Regions from separate parts of the Pseudomonas sp. PKS genome, predicted to be linked through region 3. Evidence: riboswitches for the same ligand, from Rfam matches in the RefSeq annotation. Region 3 holds a riboswitch; each other region holds the start of a gene.

Region 1 (6,130 bases), on a different contig from region 3:
CTCACGGCCTGCTCCAGCCATGCTCCGGCACCGGCTCCGGTGGTCAAGCCGAACGTCATTTTCAATCAGCAAGCCTCGTCTTCGCCCATGGCCGAGGACGTGCTATTCCGTGCGATCGGCCTGGTAGGCACGCCGTATCGCTGGGGTGGCAACACGCCGGATTCGGGGTTCGATTGCAGTGGCCTGATCGGCTACGTTTACCGGGATGCCGCCGGGATCAGCCTGCCGCGTTCGACCCGCGAGATGATCGTCATGCGTGCGCCCAATGTGGACATCAATGCCCTGCAGTCCGGAGACCTGGTGTTCTTCGCCACCAGCGGTGGGTCGCAGGTCAGCCACGCCGGAATCTACGTGGGGGAAGGGCGTTTCGTGCATGCACCGTCCACAGGCGGCACGGTGCGCCTGGATTACCTCTCCAACAGCTACTGGTCCCGGGCCTACCTGCAGGCCAAACGCGTATTGCCAAGCGGGCATCTGGCTCAGAACCCCTGAGCTGGGCTCACTTTCGGCTCACGCGCCAAACCACATTGCCCACATCGTCCGCCACCAAGAGCCCGTCTCGGTCATTGACCACGCCCACCGGGCGTCCCATGGCCTTGCCCTTGCCATCGAGAAAACCGGTCAACAGGTCGATCGGTTTGCCCGCGGGCTTACCCTCGCTGTCGAACGGCACGAAAATCACCTTGTAGCCACTGTGCGGCTTGCGGTTCCAAGACCCGTGCTGGCCCACGAAGGCTCCTTGCTCGAAGGGCGGCGGCAACGCGCCGGTCTGGGCAAACGCCAGGCCCAGCGATGCGGTATGGGCTCCCACCGCGTAGTCCGGCACGATCGCCTGGGCCACTTTGCCAGGGTCCTTTGGCTCGACCCGTTGATCCACATGCTGCCCGTAGTAACTGAAAGGCCAGCCATAGAAGCCGCCGTCCTTCACCGAGGTGATGTAGTCGGGCACCAGGTCGCTGCCGATCTCGTCGCGTTCATTGACCGCCGTCCATAGCGCGCCGGTACGGGGCTCCCAGGCCAGCCCGTTGGGGTTGCGCAGGCCTGAGGCGAAGATGCGGTGCTCACCGCTGGCCGGGTCCACCTCCCAGATCGCGGCGCGGCCTTGTTCCTTTTCCAGGCCGTTTTCGCCGACATTGCTGTTTGAACCTACGGTGACGTACAGCTTCTTGCCATCGGGGCTGGCGATGACATTCTTGGTCCAGTGGTGATTCAACGGGCCGCCGGGCAGGTCAGTGACCGGGCGACCTTCGGCGCGGATCTGCATCGCGCCATCCTCGTAGTGAAAGCGCAACAGTCGGTCGGTGTCGGCCACATAGAGGTCCTTGCCCACGAGGGTCATGCCGAAGGGGGAGTTGAGCCCTTCGATGAACGTACTGCGCACCTCGGCGACGCCATCTTGGTCGGCATCGCGCAGCAGGGTGATGCGATTGGCGCTGGGGACCCGGGCGCCGGCACGCTCCATGACCTTGCCCATTACCCAGCCGCGCAGGCCCTTGCCATCCTCGGGCTTGGGCGGGGCATTGGTTTCGGCCACCAGCACATCGCCATTGGGCAGCACATAGAGCCAGCGTGGGTGATCGAGGTCCCTGGCGAAGGCCACCACTTGGGTGCCCGCGGCGGGCGTCGGTGTGGCGCCGTCCGGCCAGCCGATCGCCGGGGCGATGTTGACGGTCGGGATCAGGGTCTTGTTGGGCTCGGGCAGGCGGGGCAAGGGGCCGAAGCCGTCGCTGACCTCCAGGCGCGCGGACTCGCCGCAGGCGCCAAGGCTGGCACTCAGGGCCAGCGCTATCGCGATACGCATCCTGTCCATGCTCGCAATCCTCATTGGCTTGTGAGAATTGAGAGTCGGATGCGTCGGGGTAGGTTCACTCCGGGCGACTGCGCCTAGCGACTGCCGGATGGCTTCCGCGTGGGCTCATCGGCTTGCCTACGCCTGCTTGAGCAACAATGCCACCCCAGGGAAATACTGCCCCAGTTCGTTGTGCAGCGAACGGTAGGCGTAGGGGAAATGCCAGGCGATGGCGCAGGCCGTGTGTTTTTGCAGGTCGTCGACCAGGTCTTGCAGCTCCTCGGGGCTGGCGTGTTGGCCAGCCTTCCAGGGGCTGACGAACAATGCGCCGGCCTTGAGCTGACTGGGGTAGGCGATCGGGCGGGCAAGGGTGGCGGTTTCCTGCAGGGCGGCGGCCAGGTCCAGGCGTGCGATTCGCGGCCAGCGTTGGCTGACATGCAAATGAACGGATTGCTCGGCGGTGCTGATCGACAGGTCGCAACGCCCTTCGCGTTCACCTTCGTCGCGTTGTTTCTTGCTGGGGTAGTGCGCCAGGGCGACCTGTTCGGCCTGCCAGGCGGCGGCTGCAAGCAGCCCGCTGTTGGTGGCCGCGCCGTGCCAGTAGGGCGCCTCGCTGTCGCCATGGACCTGGTTGAAGCGGTCTATGCACTCGATCCAGCCTTCCAAGGCTGGTCGCAGGAACTCCAGGTGCTGGTTGTTGATGATCAGGCCTCGCATGCTGCGCTCTCCTTATTGTTTGATCGCATTGCTGCACACTGATGGCTATGTGATATCACTGCTGCGCGTCCGGCACAAGCCATGAAGTCGAGCATGGCGTCAGGCGCGCTTCATTGACGCTCCCGCCCCAACCCTCTAACCTTCGCGGCGTGTTTCAGGTGCTCTGCCAGCCTTCGGCTGGGCAGGGTGAAACTGGGAAGCCGGTGGGCGCCAGCAAGGCGCGAATCCGGCGCTGCCCCCGCAACGGTAGGTGAGTCAAAGGTCGTGCAGGGCCACTGGATACAGGTATCCGGGAAGGCGCGCGATCCATGGGCCAAGGCCCTGCTCACGAGCCCGGAGACCGGCCTGTCACTGCCAACGGCATCACGGAGGGTGATGCGCGGTGCACCGTGGCCTTCTGCCGCGGCCCCTGCGCGCTCTCCGTCTGCCTGTCTATCGATCTGTCGTCGCCGTCCATGCGCGCCGACAGCCTGCGGAGAATCCTGATGAGCGAATCCACCGAACGCGACGAACGCCACCTGGCGCGCATGCAGCGCAAGAAGGCGATCATCGACGAGCGCATCGCCAATGCCCCCAATGAATGTGGCCTGCTGCTGGTGCTCACCGGCAACGGCAAGGGCAAGAGCAGCTCGGCCTTCGGCATGCTTGCCCGCGCCATGGGGCATGGCATGCAGTGCGGCGTGGTGCAGTTCATCAAGGGCCGCGACAGCACGGGCGAAGAGCTGTTCTTCCGCCGTTTCCCCGAGCAGGTGCGCTACCACGTCATGGGTGAGGGCTTCACCTGGGAGACCCAGGACCGCCAGCGTGACATCGCTGCCGCCGAAGCCGCTTGGGCGGTGTCGCGCCAGCTGTTGCAGGACCCGTCGGTGCAGTTCGTGGTGCTGGACGAGCTGAACATCGCCCTCAAGCACGGCTACCTGGACCTCGACCAAGTGCTGTCGGATCTGCAGGCCCGCCCGCCGATGCAGCACGTGATCGTTACCGGCCGCGCCGCCAAGCCTGAAATGATCGAGCTGGCCGATACCGTCACCGAGATGGGCGTGATCAAGCACGCCTTCCAGGCCGGCATCCGTGCCCAAAAGGGCGTGGAGCTATGAGCCAGACCCGGCAGTGTCCGGCGGTGCTGATCGCGGCACCCGCTTCTGGCCAGGGCAAGACCACGGTCACCGCTGCCCTGGCGCGCCTGCACCGCAACCTTGGCCGCAACGTCCGGGTGTTCAAGTGCGGGCCTGATTTTCTCGACCCGATGATCCTCGAGCGCGCCAGCGGCGCGCCGGTGTACCAACTCGACCTGTGGATGATCGGGGCTGATGAGAGTCGGCGTCTGCTCTGGAAGGCGGCAGGCGATGCCGACCTGATCCTGATAGAAGGGGTCATGGGGTTGTTCGATGGCACGCCATCGAGTGCGGACCTGGCGCGCCACTTCGGCGTGCCGGTGCTGGCGGTGATCGACGGCACAGCCATGGCGCAGACCTTCGGCGCCCTGGCCCTGGGCCTGGCGCACTACCAGCGCGATCTGCCTTTTGCCGGCGTGCTGGCCAACCGGGTCGGCAGTCTGCGTCATGCGCAGTTGCTCGAAGGCAGCCTCACTGAAGGCTTGCGCTGGTATGGCGGGCTGTCCCGCGAGCGCGGCATCGAGCTGCCCAGCCGTCACCTGGGGTTGGTCCAGGCCAGTGAACTCAACGATCTGGACCTGCGCCTGGACGCCGCCGCCCAGGCCCTGGGCGAAAGCTGTGATGCTGCTTTGCCGCCCCCGGTGGCATTCGCAGCACCCGCACCTGCACAGGCGCTAACGTCCCTGGCGGGTGTGCGCATTGGCGTGGCCCGGGATGAAGCTTTTGCCTTTACCTATGGCGCTAACCTCGATTTGTTGCGTGCGCTGGGTGCGGAGTTGGTGTTTTTCTCTCCTGTACACGATCAGGCGTTGCCGTCCGTGGACAGCCTTTACCTGCCTGGCGGCTATCCCGAACTGCACCACCACGCCTTGGCCAGCAACGCGCCGATGCGCGAGGCGATCCGTGCCCATCACGCCCAGGGCAAGCCGTTGCTGGCCGAATGCGGCGGCATGCTCTATTTGCTCGACGCCCTGACCGATGTGGCTGGCGAGCGCGCCGAGCTGCTGGGTCTGCTGCCGGGTGAAGCGGTGATGCAAAAGCGCCTGGCTGCCCTTGCCCTGCAAGCGGTGGAATTGCCGGAGGGCACCTTGCGCGGCCACACCTATCATCACTCCTTGACCGAGACGGCGCTCGAGCCGATCGCCCGAGGCCAGAGCCCCAACGGTGGGCGCGGCAACGAGGCGGTCTATCGGATCGGGCGCCTGACGGCGTCCTACGTACACTTCTATTTCCCCTCCAACCCCGACGCGACGGCGGCGCTGCTGCGACCATGAGCGAACATGCCTTTTCCGCTGCCGAGCGCGCCGCGGTCTACCGCGCCATCGGTGAGCGCCGTGACATGCGCCATTTTGCAGGCGGCGAGGTCGCGCCCGAGCTGCTCGCCCGCCTGCTGGCCGCAGCCCATCAGGCGCCCAGTGTCGGGTTGATGCAGCCCTGGCGCTTTATCCGCATCAGTGATCGCGCCTTGCGTGGCCAGATCCAGGCGCTGGTCGAACAGGAGCGGGCATGCACTGCCCAGGCCCTGGGCGAGCGCTCCGATGAATTCATGAAGCTCAAGGTCGAAGGTATCCAGGATTGTGCGGAGGTATTGGTGGCGGCACTGATGGACCACCGCGAAGCGCACATCTTCGGCCGCAGGACCTTGCCGGAGATGGACCTGGCATCGCTGGCCTGTGCCATTCAGAACCTCTGGCTGGCAGCCCGTGCCGAGGGCCTGGGCATGGGCTGGGTGTCGTTGTTCGACCCGCAGGCGCTGGGCGAGTTGCTGGGCATGCCGGCGGGCGCCAAGCCGGTGGCCGTGCTGTGTCTGGGGCCGGTGGTCGAGTTCTACCCGGCGCCGATGTTGGTGTTGGAGCAGTGGGTCCAGGAGCGGCCGCTGAGTGACATGCTCTATGAGAACCATTGGGGAGAGCGGCAATGAGCGTGGCTTTGCTGACTGTGGCCGGGGTGGCCCTGGATGCCTTGCTGGGTGAGCCGAAACGGCGCCATCCGCTGGTGGGGTTCGGCAGCTTTGCTGCGCGTCTGGAGCAGCGTCTGAACGCGGGCGGTCGGGGTTGGCGCAGCCATGGCGTCAGTGCCTGGCTGCTTGCCGTGGTGCCCTTGACTCTGCTGGCGCTGGTGCTCTCTTGGTTGCCCTTTATCGGCTGGCTGGTGGATGTGCTGGCGCTGTATTGCGCCGTAGGGCTACGCAGCCTGGGCGAGCATGTTCAGCCTGTGGCTGAGGCCCTGCGCCGGGGGGACCTGGACGAGGCGCGGCGACGGGTGGGGTATCTGGTGAGCCGTGAAACCCGTGAGCTGGACGAGCCCGCCGTGGCCCGCGCCGCCACCGAATCGGTGCTGGAGAACGGCAGTGACGCGGTCTTTGCGGCGTTGTTCTGGTTTGTCGTGGCCGGTGCGCCCGGGGTGGTGCTGTATCGCCTGAGCAATACCCTCGATGCCATGTGGGGCTATCGCAACGAACGCTTCGAACGCTTCGGCTGGGCTGCGGCGCGTATCGACGATGCCCTGA
Region 2 (6,130 bases), 250 kb from region 3:
ATCGTGCGGCCCACCAGCGGGGACAGGCTGAATGTCATATACGCTTCCATCGCCAACTTGCCTTGCGCATAAAGCGCCATGAGTTCGCGATCGCGCTCGATGAAGCTGGGCCCGTCAACCCAGCCGAGCGCAGCCATATGGCTGCTCCACAGGCTGGCGCAGTCGCCGTCGATAAGGGTGTCGTCCAGGTCAAAAAGTGCGAGGGCCATTGGCCACCTCCAAGGTGCAGGTTCGTGGTGCGAAGGCTTTGCCAGCCTTCGCCCGGTGAAATGTCAGTGGTATCAGCGAGGCGCGACGGCGGCAGGCGACGCCAGGGGTTGGGCGTCAGTCGCCTGGCTTGTCGGGCGACTGTTCCAGAACGGCACCAGCAGCAAGCTTGCAAGCAGCGCCGCGCCCGTGAAGACGAAGAACACGGTAATGGTGTCGAAGTAGCCAGGCAGCAGCCCGCCAAGGATGGCGCCAACCGAGCCACACCCATTGACGAATCCTGTGGCGGTACCCGCGGACTCGCTAGTGCCGAAATCGATGGCGGCGGCGCCGCTGATCATCGAGTCAGGGCCATAGAGGGTGACGCCCATCATGAACAGCAAGCCGACGACCAGGTAGATGTTGCCGCTTTGCATCGTCGGCACGAACAGTATCAGCCACAGGGTCAGTGCCATCAGGCTGAGGACGCAGGCCGGCATGCGCCGAGCGCCAAACAGTTTGTCGGAGACGATGCCGATCAGGATTGGCCCGACCAACCCTGCGACTTCGAATGCGGACGGTACGATGGCCGAAGCCACTTTGCCGATGCTCGGCATGCGCTCGTAGACGATCACCGGCCCCCACATCAGGATTGCATAACGAGCAGGCTTGAGCAGGAAGTAGGCCATCCCTAGTACCAGGACCGTACGATTGGCGAACACCTTGCGCAGCGCAGTCCAGTAGTTCTCCCGGGGGACGTCGTCTCGACCGGTCGGCTGGTCCTGCGCCTCCACCGCAGGCAACCCCACATCCTGCGGGCGGTTGCGCTGCAGCAGGAAGAACAGCACGGCAACAACGATAACGACACCGGCCGAAGATACGAACGCCATGCGCCAGTCATGGGAGATCTGATAGGCCCACCACCCGGCGAACGGCGTGGCGACCAGGCCGCCAAAGGCGTAGCAAGTGCTCCAATAGCCCAGCACGCGCCCGCGCTCGCGGGTGGCGAAGAAACAGCCGATGTTCTTGCACAACCCCGACCAGCCGGTGGATTGCGCCAGCCCCTGGATCACCATGCAGCTGGCGAAGATCGGCAAGGTTGCCAAGGTGCCCATGGCCAGCGCGGCCAGGGCCGACACCACGAGCCCGCCGAGCACGACCACCCGGGTACCGTAACGGTCGGCGAATACACCCCATGCGAACTGGCCGACGGCGTAGGCAGCCAGGTACAGCGCGTCGAGGTTGGCCATAGCCGCTTTGTCGAGCGTGAAAGTGGGGTCTTCGGCGATGCCCAGCTTGGCTACTGAAAATGCCTTGCGGGTGAAATAGAACGCGGCATAGGCCAGCCACGTGATGATGAATATCTGAACGCGCCAGCGTTGAAGGGATTTCCAGTAATGGTGGGCGTTCTCAGGACTCTTGTACATGTTGTTGTCCTCTGTTGATTACCGCGACGTAGGCCTGACACCCCTGCACTGCTCGATCAAGGCGCCGGCCGGGAGGTATCCGGAGCTTGCGACCTTGATGTTAGCCTCTGGTCTAGACCAAGAATTGACCCTACAAGCCTGTTTCTACGTGCAAAGTCAATTTTGGGGATGGGTGTGACTGGGCTTAAGGCACAAGCCTGCGAACAAGCCGTCAGTGGTCTTCGCTACGCCATTGTCGTGGGCTGACGCCAAACCAACGGCGAAACGCCCGGGAGAAAGCACTGGTTTCGGAGTACCCGAGCAACCCCGCCAAGTCGGACACTGGCCGCTTGGGCTGTCGCAGGTAATGCACCGCCACTTCACGGCGCACCTTCTCAACCAGCTGGCTGAAGCTCACTCCCGCCTCACGCAGATGGCGCTGCAACCCGGCCGCACTGAGCTGCAGCGACTGCGCGATCGTCTCGAGGCATGGCTCTCCGCTGCTCAGGGCAAGGCGTACCTGAGCGTCCGCTTCTTCCAGCAGATTGCGCCGTTGATCGCGCGCGCCTAGGCGCTGGAGCACGTCTTGAACCAGAAACAGCAAGTTGGCATCGCGCTCCGGCATCATCTGGTCCTTGAGGTCAGTCTTGGGTACCAGCATCGAGTTGCAACTGCGATCGAAATAGACAGGAGCGCCGAACGCCCTCTGATGGGCCAGCCCGTCTTGTGGGCGCGTATGCTCGAAGCTGACCGCGAAGGGCGCCCAGTCCTTGCCCAATACGTGGCGCATCAGGTTCAGCGCCATGCCCATGGTCAATTCGGCATCCTGGCGGCGCTCCAGAATGGCGCTGTGTCGCACCTGATAATCGAAGCGATAGCACTCGCCGCAGTCGACCAGCCGTATCAAGGTATCGTGCTGATGATAAGGAAACGCCGCCACGAAATTGCGCAGGGCTTCCTCCAACGTATTGGAAAACAACCCGACATAGCCCAGCAGCCCCAGGGCTTGGGGCTGAAACTGCAGACCGTAATGCAAACCGAAATTGTCGCAGTGCGACTGGCGGGCTGCCTCCTCGAGCACCCGGCAGTAATTGGTGAGCGGCAGGCTGAGCGTGGGTTGGCGCAGGCTTTCAGGATTGACGCCGGCACGTCCCAGCACCAAGTCGATGTCACCCCCGACACCTGTCACGAACCCCTCCAGCCCACTGGCAGCAGCCGACAACACGCCGAGGTTGCCCGCTACGGGTGAAACGGTGCAGCAGTGCAGTGGAGAACTCATGGTCTATTCCAGTTCGAATTCGTAACCTCGCTAATGCAAACGCTGTGCCCTTGTATCGCCCTCTCAAACAGGCCCCTTGCAGGCAAAACACCTTCCAACGACTGCCCTGGACTGGGGCAATGAGTAACATCGCGTAACAAACAGTCACGCGAGAAAGCCGGTTATGCCGGAACGCCCCGTTCGGTTGACTGCCCCGCCCATTAATGCTCAGATGCGCCCCAGTTTCAGGTGTCCCCTGCCGCCGTGCCGGGGATTAAACGGGAAGTCGGTGCGTCGCCTTGCGCGATCAGTCCGGCGCTGCCCCCGCAACGGTAAGCGAGCGATGCATTCGATACGCCACTGTGCCGCCGGCATGGGAAGGTGAATGCTTCAAGCCCCTCGCAAGCCCGGAGACCGGCCTGTCACCGATTTTGGCAACACCCGCGGTGGGCGGGCGCGGGCCGGTCTTGGGCAGCCCACTGCCCGCGATTCCCTTGCGCGCCGTCCCCAGTCGGGCTTCATTCACCCCGGTACGGTTGGTCTGCATGTCATCCCCTACCCTACGTCTGGAAAGCTTGCACTGGGCCCCCTCGCCCGGCGGTCAACGCCTGCTCGACGATATCGACCTGCAAGTCCAGCCCGGCGAATTCGTCGGCCTGATCGGCCCCAACGGCAGCGGCAAGACCAGCCTGTTGCGCTGCGCCTATCGCTTTACCCGGCCCGATGGCGGGCGCGTACTGCTGGAAAACGAAGACATCTGGCAACAGTCCCCACGCTGGGTCGCCCAGCGCGTGGCGGTGATGCTGCAGGAGTTTCCCGAAGATTTCGGCCTGAGTGTGCGCGACGTGGTCGCCATGGGCCGAACCCCGCACCAAGGTTGGTTCGACAGCCATGACGACCAGGCATTGATCGATGCCTGCCTGCAGCGACTGGGCCTGCATACCCGAGCCAACCAGGGCTTCGCGCCGCTATCCGGGGGTGAAAAGCAACGTGTATTGCTGGCTCGGGCACTGGTGCAGCAACCGCGCTTGTTGATCCTGGACGAGCCGACCAATCATCTCGACCCGCGTTACCAACTGGCCTTGCTCGAACACCTGCGTGGCACTGGTCTAGGCCTGTTGGCGAGCTTCCACGACCTGAACCTGGCCGCAGCCTTCTGTGATCGCCTGTATGTCCTCGATGCAGGGCGCATCGTCGCGCAAGGCACGCCGGAGCAAGTGCTGACCGAGCACCGCCTGGAGCAGGTCTTTGGTGTTCGCGCCCTGGTCGATCGCCACCCTTTGGCGTCCCACCCACGTATTACTTGGATTACCCCCGCATGAAGCGACGCCTGACTCATCTGGCCCTGCTCGCCGCCCTGCCCCTCACAGCCTGGGCTGACAGCTACCCCGTCACCGTGCGCAGTTGCGAGCGCGACATCACCTTCACCCAAGCGCCGCACCGGGCTGTGAGTCACGACATCAACCTCACCGGGATGCTGCTGGCCCTGGGGCTACGCGAGCGGATGGTGGGCTATAGCGGTATCAGCGGCTGGAAGACCCTCGACCCGTCCCTGCGTGACGCCTTGGCCGGCCTTCCTGAGCTTGCACCGCGCTACCCGTCGCCGGAGAACCTCCTTGATGCCCAGGCCGACTTTCTGTTCGCCGGCTGGGGCTACGGCATGAACGTGGGCGGCCCGCTGACGCCACAGACCCTGGCACCACTGGGTATCCCCGTGTATGAGTTGAGCGAATCCTGCTCCTGGATCATGCCCCGGCGCCGGGCAAGTTTGGAGGATCTGTACCAGGACCTGGACAACCTGGGGCGCATCTTCGACGTTCAACAGCGCGCCAACGTGCTTGTCGAGCACCTGAAGCAGCGCGTTGCGCGGGTTCACGCGCAATTGGACCAAGTGCGGCACAAACCCCACGTCTTTCTCTACGACAGCGGCGAAGACCGCCCCACCACCTCTGGCCGGCTCGGCATGCCCCAGGCACTGCTAGAGGCCGCCGGTGCCGACAACGTGATGGATGACGTGAATGCCAGCTGGACCCAAGTCAATTGGGAGAGCGTGGTGGCGCGGGATCCGGAGGTGATCGTCATCGTCGATTACGGCCCGACGAGTTGGGCGCAAAAACGCGATTTCCTGCTCAATCACCCCGCCTTGAGCGAGGTAAAGGCCATCCGCGAGCATCGCTTCGTGGTGCTGTCGTACCTGCAAGTCACCCCGTCGGTGGATAACGCAAGCGCCATCGAGCAACTGGCGGCGGCCCTGCATCCGCAACTGTTCGCCGAGGCAGCGCACTGATGCCGGTTCGTAGCCCAGGAGGCTATCGCCTGCTGATGTCGCTGCTGCTGATCGGTGTGCTGTTCTCCTGCCTGCTGTCCCTGGGCTTTGGCGCGGCCCATGTGCCGCTGGCGAAGGTCACGGGCATCACGCTGTATCAGTTGGGTATGACCGATATGGGCGACTGGACCCGGGGGCAGGCGCAGATCGTCTGGCAGATCCGCGCCCCGCGGGTGCTACTCGGGGCCTTGGTAGGGGCTGGCCTGGCCCTGGTTGGTGGTGCCCTGCAGGCCGTCACCCGCAACCCGCTGGCCGATCCACACCTGCTGGGTGTCAGCTCCGGTGCGGTGCTGGGGGCGGTGCTGGTGGTGCTGTTCCTCGGCACCTTTGCCGGCCCCTTCAGCCTGCCTCTGGCGGCCTTCGTCGGTGCCTTGGGCAGTATGTTGCTGGTCCTGGCGGTGGCCAGCCGGCGCGGTCGGCTGGACAGCGACAGGCTGCTGCTGGCCGGAGTGGCTGTGTCGTTCGTGGTGATGGCGCTAGCCAACCTGCTGCTGTACACCGGCGACCCCCATGCCGCCAGCTCGGTGATGTTTTGGATGCTCGGTGGCCTGGGCTTGGCGCAGTGGCCGCTGCTCTGGCTGCCGGCGATCTGCGTGCTGGCTGGGTTTGTGCTGCTGATGAGCCTGGCCCGGGCATTGAACGGGTTGATGAGCGGTGAGCAGACCGCCGTGAGCCTTGGCTTCGAGCCACGTCGTGTGCGCGCTCAGGTGTTCGTTGGCTGTGCCCTGCTGACCGGCGTGCTGGTATCGCTCTCCGGCGCCATCGGTTTCGTCGGCCTGATGCTGCCCCATATCGCCCGGCGCCTGGTCGGGGCCGAGCACCGCCGGCTGCTGCCTGCCTGCGCCCTGCTCGGCGCGCTGTTCGTGGTCTGGGTGGATATCGGTGCGCGCACGCTCATCGCGCCTCAAGACCTGCCCATCGGCATTGCGACGGCCGCCATCGGCGGGCTGTTCT
Region 3 (6,130 bases):
TCCTCGGCCCGGCCGAGCAGGTGGAAGCCTTCGTCTGGGTTGTGCAACGCCAGGGCCTTGGGCGAGGCGTAGGCGCCGTAGATGTGCAACTGGGCCTCGGGCAAGTGGCGGCGGATCATCGGCCAGAGGTTGTGCTTCATCCACAGCACCGCGTCCCAGTTGGGCGCATGGCGGAAGTTGCCGATGGTCACGATGTGCTCGCGCTCGGCGAAGGGGCGCAACGTCTGGGCCGCAGGGTCGAGCATCAGCGGACACCAGTGCAGCAGGTAGTCCGGCACACCAAAGCCGTTGACCAGCAGGTCTGTTTCCACGTCCGAGATGATCAGCGACAGGTCGCAGCGGTAGATCGCGGCCAGCTCACGCTGGGCCAGCGCGCTCGGCGCCATCTGGCGGAACAGCTCGGGGCCGCTGGTGTTGAACAGGGCGCGGAAGTCGTTGGGGTCCAAGCCTTCGATCAGTCGCCGGCGCAGCAATTGGTGGCGGGCCTCGCGCAGGCTTTGCAGGCCTGAGGTTTCCAGCACGCGCAGGGCGTTGGGGCAGTGCCGGGCAACGATGGCGCCGAATTGTTCTTCCATTTCGAATCGGTCGAACAGCACCAGGTCGGGCGCCTGTTCAGTGAGGAGGTGGGCAACGCTTGCGTCGTCGTCGGCGAGGGCCAGTTCGGTGATGTTCAGGGCGCTGAGGTCGGCCTTGTGCTCGGCAGGCTCGGTGGTGCTGGCAAAGGTGATGCGCCAGCTGCGGGCGAGAAAACTCTCGAGGATCTGCATCATGTGACCGCCGACGGCGCAGGAGCGCGGTTCGGGCCAGGCTTGGCCGATGACCAGGACGTGGAGCATGGAGGAGGGCCTTGGGCTGGAAAAGGCGCTATTTAACCATGTCCGGGTGCAGGGGGCCGCAGCGCAGCCCCATGCCAGCCTTCAGAAGGTGTAATCCACCGTCGCAAAGTACGAGCGCGGTGCCCCCAACAGCCACTGGTCGCTGGTATAGACGTAGGACGCCGCGTACTCACGGTCGAACAGGTTGTTCACTTGCAAGCCCAGGCGCACATCCGGCAACACCTGCCAGCCCAGATTGGCATCGACCACCGTATAGCCAGGTACGCTGTTCTCATTGGCCGCGCTGTCGTAGCGCTGGTCCACGTAACGCACTCCGAGGCCGGCATCTACCTGTTGGCCAAACCCCTTGCTCAGCCACAGGTTGGCCGTGCGCCGTGGCACGTTGCCCGGTCTGTTGCCGGCGCGATCCATCACGCCGCTGCCGGTGTTCTCGAGGTAGTCATCGAACTTGGCGCGCACCAGCGCAGCATTGGCCGAGACCTGCCACTGGTTGGCCAAGGCCAGTTCCACCGTCGCCTCCAGGCCATCGGAGGTCTGTTGGCCCGCTTGCTGTACGCCGTGATTAACGGGGTCGGCAACCAGCAGTTTCTTCTTGACGATGTGGTAGGCCGCCAGCGTCCACTCGCCACGGCCCTCCCAGAACCGTTGCTTGAGGCCCAGTTCGGTCTGCTGGGCTTCGGTCAGGTCGTAGCGTTGCTCCGGGCGCAGGGTCAACAAATCGCCTATGCCATCCTCGCTGGTCGAGTATTGCCCGTACAGCGACAAGTCGTCGTTGACGGCGAACACCAGCCCGGCGCGCCAGTTGCCGCCTGGCAGGCTGCGCTCGCTGCGGGTGTCGTTGACCAGATCGTTACGCTCGATGTGATTCTGGTCGCGGCGGATACCGGTCACCAACGACAGGCGCTCGGTCAGTTCGGTGCGGTTCTCGGCGAACAGGGCGAAGGTGTGAGTGGTGGACAACGTCTGGGGGCGTGTCGGCGACAGGCTATGGAACCCGCCAGGGGTGGGATGCCAAGGGTCGAGCGGGTCCGTGATGCCATCGTCGTAGGGCGCGTTGCTGTCGACGTTGAAGCGGATCTTGTTGTATTCGGCGCCGACCAGTGTCTTGCTGGCCAGGCCAAACAGATCATGGTCGAAGGTAAAGCGCTGGCGATCGCCGATCTGCTCCTGATTGTGCTTGATCTCCAGGAAACTGCCGCGCTCCAGCCGGTCTTGATCACCATTCCAGGCATAGGTTTCGGCATTGCGCCAATGTCGGCGGCTTTTGATGTAGTACAGCTGGTTGCTGGCCGACACGCTGTCGCTGAGGGTCCAGTCGGTGTTCAGCCGGGTCCATTCGTCGTGGTAGCGCTGCACGTCGTTTTGGATGTTGTAGTTCTTCTTGCGCAGGCTGCTGCGGTAATGCCCGTCGATCAGCGGCGTGCCGTAGTAGTTGGCAGGTTCTGCATCGCCGCGCTCGTGGGCCAGGGTGAAGCTCAGGTCATCGGTGGCGTCGAAACGCAGCGCGGCGCTCAAGGCCAGGCTGCGCGAGTCGGTACGGTCGACCCAGCCGTTGCCGGACTGCTGGTTGACCGTCATTCGGTAGCTCAGACGCTCGCTCAGGCTGCCGCCGCTGTCCAGGCCGAGCTGTTGACGGTCCCAGGAGCCGTAGCCCAAGCGCAGCCGGTTGTGGACGTCGCCGGCGAAAGGTTTTTTCGGAATCACGTTCACCACCGCCCCGGTGGCGCCTTCTCCGTACAGGACAGAGGCCGGCCCGCGGATGATGTCGATGCGCTCGACCATCCACGGATCGACCGGGAAGGTCAGCGTACCGGCGCCGCTGTACAGGCGCGAGCCGTCGAACAGGGTCATCACCGAGCTGTGGCCTTCGAAGCCGCGGGCCGAGAGGCCGGTGCCGCCGTCGCCGGGGCTGCCGGTGAAGCTGATGCCTGGCGAGCGGGTCACGGCGTCCTGGACGGTGAGGTTGTTGCGCCGCTCGATCTGCTCGGCGCTTAGGGTGCTGGTGCTGGCCGGGGTTTGCAGGGCGCTCAGGTTCAGGCGCGATCCGGCATCGGTCGGGGTGGCCAGATCGACGCTCGTTGCGTCGTGGGTGTCGGTGATGGTCGTCGAGGGCAGGGCCAGCACGGGGGTGTGCTGTTCATCGGCCACTGCCGGGAGGGCAACGGCCAGGCAGGCCGCCAAGGTATGAAGCGTGTAGGTACGGGACATGTCGTTCCACTGCTGCAGGAATGAATGGATCCCGGTGGAAACAACGCAAAGACAAGCGAACGCGCACGCAAGGGGTGTGCGCGAAGACCGGCCTGCGCCCGCCCACCGCGGGTTTGCCAACGTGAAATTCCAGGCCGGTCTCCGGGCTTGCGAGGGTCATGAAGCCTTCACCTTCCCATGCAGGTGCACAGTGGTCTGTCGAAGGATTCGCTCGCTTACCGTTGCGGGGGCAGCGCCGGACTTGTCGTAGGGACGACTCACCGGCTTCCCGTTTCACCCTGCGCGCGGCGGCGCAGGACACCTGAAACTGGCGCGCATCTGACCATCGATCGGGTGGGGAGTCAATGTGCGGGGAAGGCGAGGGCTCAGCGACCGCGTCGGCGCGAGACCCGCGCCTCGATATTCTTGCGTCCGATCAGCAGCGCGGGCTTTTCCACCACCGGCTCGTCCGCCAGCCATTTGTACATCACCAGGCAGTCCACCAACCCCAGTTGGGCATGGCGGTACGCCTTGGGCAGCCGGCCGACGGTCTCGAAGCCGAGCTTGTGCCACAGCGCCACCGCCACTTCGTTGGTGGCCACCACCGAGTTGAACTGCAGCGCCAGGAAACCTTCCTGGCGGGCCAGCTTCTGTGAGTGTTCGCACATCAATCGGGCCACGCCACGGCCACGAGCGGCCTCGCTGACCATGTAGCCGCAGTTGCCCACATGGCTGCCAGGGCCGGCGGCGTTGGCCTTGAGGTAGTAGGACCCCAGCAACTCGTCGTCCTGCTCGGCCACCAGGGTGCGCAGGGGCAGTTCCAGCCACAGCTGGCGGGCCTGCTCGAAGGTCAATGCGGGGTCGAAGGCGTAGGTCTGGCGGGCCTGGACGATGGCCTGGAAGGTCGGCCAGAAGCGTTCGAAGTCTTCCGGGGTCATGGGGCGGATCTGGATCATGGCGGCTCCTGCGGGCTGGACCGCCAAGTCTGGGTGGCTTGGCGCCGCCGCGCAAGGGCGACGACGCCGGTCGGGTTCAACTGCCGGCTTTGCCCACGGCGTCCATGGCGCGGGCCGAATAGACCAGCGCGGCGCCGGCGTTCATCGCCACGGCCACGCCGAGTGCCTCGGCGATCTCTTCACGGGTGGCGCCGTGCTTGACCGCCTGTTGGGAGTGCACGGCGATGCAGCCGTCGCAACGGGTGGTTACGGCGACGGCGAGCGAGATCAGCTCGCGGGTCTTGGCATCGAGGTGGTTGGTCTTGGCACCGGCGCCGCTGGCGGTCATGTAGCCGGCCACGGTATCCGGAGACAACTGCTTGAGATCGCCGATGCCGGCCATCAACTGCTTACGGTAGGCGTCCCAGTCCATCATGCTCATCGTCTTCACCTTGGGAAGGTTGCGGAGTGGAGCTTTCAGGCTAGTCGAAGTTTTCTGGTAGGGACGGGCTTGTGTCGCGAGGGGCCGCGCAGCGGCCCATTGGCGATTCAGATGTAGATGAAGAACAGCACCAAGGCCGCGACCACCGCCCACTTTTCCAGGTAGTAGCGGGTACGGTTGCGCTTTTTCAGCGCTTTGCCGCGCTCGCGGATCTTGTAGATGCGGGTGAACAGGCGGTTGATGCCGCCGGTCTTGTCATTGGCGTCGTTGGGCGCGGCGGCGGCGGCCATGACGTTGCGGCTGAACCAGCGGTTGAAGGCGGTCGCCCAGCGGTACTTGAGCGGGCGCTCGACGTCGCAGAACAGGATGATGCGGTTGTGCTCGGTGGTGTTGGCGGCGTAGTGGATGTACGTCTCGTCGAACATCACCGCCTCGCCGTCGCGCCAAGCATACTTCTCGCCATCCACATCGATGTAGCAGCCGTCGTCGTTCGGCGTGTCCAGGCCCAGGTGGTAGCGATAGGAGCCGGCATAGGGATCGCGGTGACGCACGAGCTTGGCGCCTGGCGGCAGGGTGGCGAACATCGCGGCCTTGACCGTGCCGATCCCTTGCAGCAGCTCGGTGGTGCGGGGGCACAGCTTCATCGCCGAAGGATGGCTCTCGCCGTACCACTTCAGGTAGAAGCGCTTCCAGCCGGTCTTGAAGAACGAGTTGAAACCGACATCGTCATAGTTGTCGGATTTCTTGATCTCGCCAACGTGCAGCAACTGCTGGGCTTCTTCGCGGATTTCCTGCCAGTGGTCCTTGAGCGGTTGCAGCTCGGGGAAGGCCTCCACCGGCAAGTAGGGCTTGGCCGGGTGCTTGGAGAACAGGTACAGGAAGGCGTTGACCGGCGCCAGGAAACTGGAGTGATCGCCCAGCTGGCGGGTCAACTTGTGGCGAACCCGACCGCGCAGGTGGACATAGGCGATCGAGAGGACGAATAGAAGTACTAATGCAATTTTCATGGACGGCTGCTTGTCAAGATGGCCATGCTTCGTGGCTTGAGCCCGCCAGCATAAACAATCATGCGTTGGCTTTATAGGATTAATCTCATATTGCCAGGCAGACATTCGTACGATACCTCCCATTCGTGCCGTGTGCCCCGGCCTAGACCTTTTCAAGGAGGGAATGACGGATGGCATTCGATGAGCGCGACAAGGGCCAGACCTTCAAGCGCCTGTTCTTCGCCCTGTCGGTCAGCGATGCCCAGCGCCGGGCCATTGCCCAGTGGCGGCGAGTGCTGGCGCTGCGCAGTGGCAAGCCGGTGCCCGCGCAGAACTTCCACCTGACGTTGTTGTTTCTAGGCGATGTGGATGTGGCCCAGGTGCCCGCCCTGTGCGCCACCGTCGACCAGCTCAGGCGCCCGGAGGGGCCGATACGTCTGGTGCTGGATCGTCTGCAGGTGTGGCAGCGCGCCAGTGTCTTGGTCCTGGAGCCCCAGCAAACGCCCCCGGCCTTGCGCCAGCTGGTCTACGCCCTGCAACAGGCAGCCTTGCCGCTGGGCGTCGCCGAGCAGGCCCGCGAGTACCGGCCGCACCTGACGTTGTCCCGCGACTTTCGCGCCCAGGTGCCGGAGGCTGTTATGGCGCCGGAGTTTTTCCTTGCTGCGCGCTCGTTCGTGCTCTACGAGTCGCGCAAGGGCGCCTATTGGCCGCTGGCCAAGTGGTCTTTGGAAGGCTGAAACCAGC

Evidence for each region. A riboswitch is a leader RNA that binds a small molecule or an ion and turns the genes downstream of it on or off. The one in region 3 is predicted to bind cobalamin.
Region 1: linked by a shared signal. The riboswitch ahead of cobO (cob(I)yrinic acid a,c-diamide adenosyltransferase) and the one ahead of ABOA88_RS00175 (TonB-dependent receptor) in region 3 are both predicted to bind cobalamin.
Region 2: linked by a shared signal. The riboswitch ahead of ABOA88_RS01370 (ABC transporter ATP-binding protein) and the one ahead of ABOA88_RS00175 (TonB-dependent receptor) in region 3 are both predicted to bind cobalamin.

Annotation. Positions count from the first base shown of each region.
Region 1 is NZ_JBEGDO010000023.1:24,903-31,032, reverse strand. It holds gene ABOA88_RS19740 (C40 family peptidase) at 1-492, shown strand, start outside; gene ABOA88_RS19735 (PQQ-dependent sugar dehydrogenase) at 500-1,810, opposite strand; gene ABOA88_RS19730 (hypothetical protein) at 1,928-2,506, opposite strand; cobalamin riboswitch at 2,646-2,869, shown strand; gene cobO (cob(I)yrinic acid a,c-diamide adenosyltransferase) at 2,992-3,603, shown strand; gene ABOA88_RS19720 (cobyrinate a,c-diamide synthase) at 3,600-4,895, shown strand; gene bluB (5,6-dimethylbenzimidazole synthase) at 4,892-5,542, shown strand; gene cbiB (adenosylcobinamide-phosphate synthase CbiB) at 5,539-6,130, shown strand, end outside.
Region 2 is NZ_JBEGDO010000001.1:277,781-283,910, reverse strand. It holds gene ABOA88_RS01385 (HAD family hydrolase) at 1-209, opposite strand, end outside; gene ABOA88_RS01380 (MFS transporter) at 282-1,613, opposite strand; gene qhpR (AraC-like transcriptional regulator QhpR) at 1,825-2,871, opposite strand; cobalamin riboswitch at 3,081-3,287, shown strand; gene ABOA88_RS01370 (ABC transporter ATP-binding protein) at 3,396-4,172, shown strand; gene ABOA88_RS01365 (ABC transporter substrate-binding protein) at 4,169-5,137, shown strand; gene ABOA88_RS01360 (FecCD family ABC transporter permease) at 5,137-6,130, shown strand, end outside.
Region 3 is NZ_JBEGDO010000001.1:24,255-30,384, forward strand. It holds gene ABOA88_RS00170 (glycosyltransferase) at 1-836, opposite strand, end outside; gene ABOA88_RS00175 (TonB-dependent receptor) at 918-3,044, opposite strand; cobalamin riboswitch at 3,160-3,364, opposite strand; gene ABOA88_RS00180 (GNAT family N-acetyltransferase) at 3,410-3,979, opposite strand; gene ABOA88_RS00185 (carboxymuconolactone decarboxylase family protein) at 4,056-4,400, opposite strand; gene lpxO (lipid A hydroxylase LpxO) at 4,508-5,407, opposite strand; gene thpR (RNA 2',3'-cyclic phosphodiesterase) at 5,578-6,123, shown strand.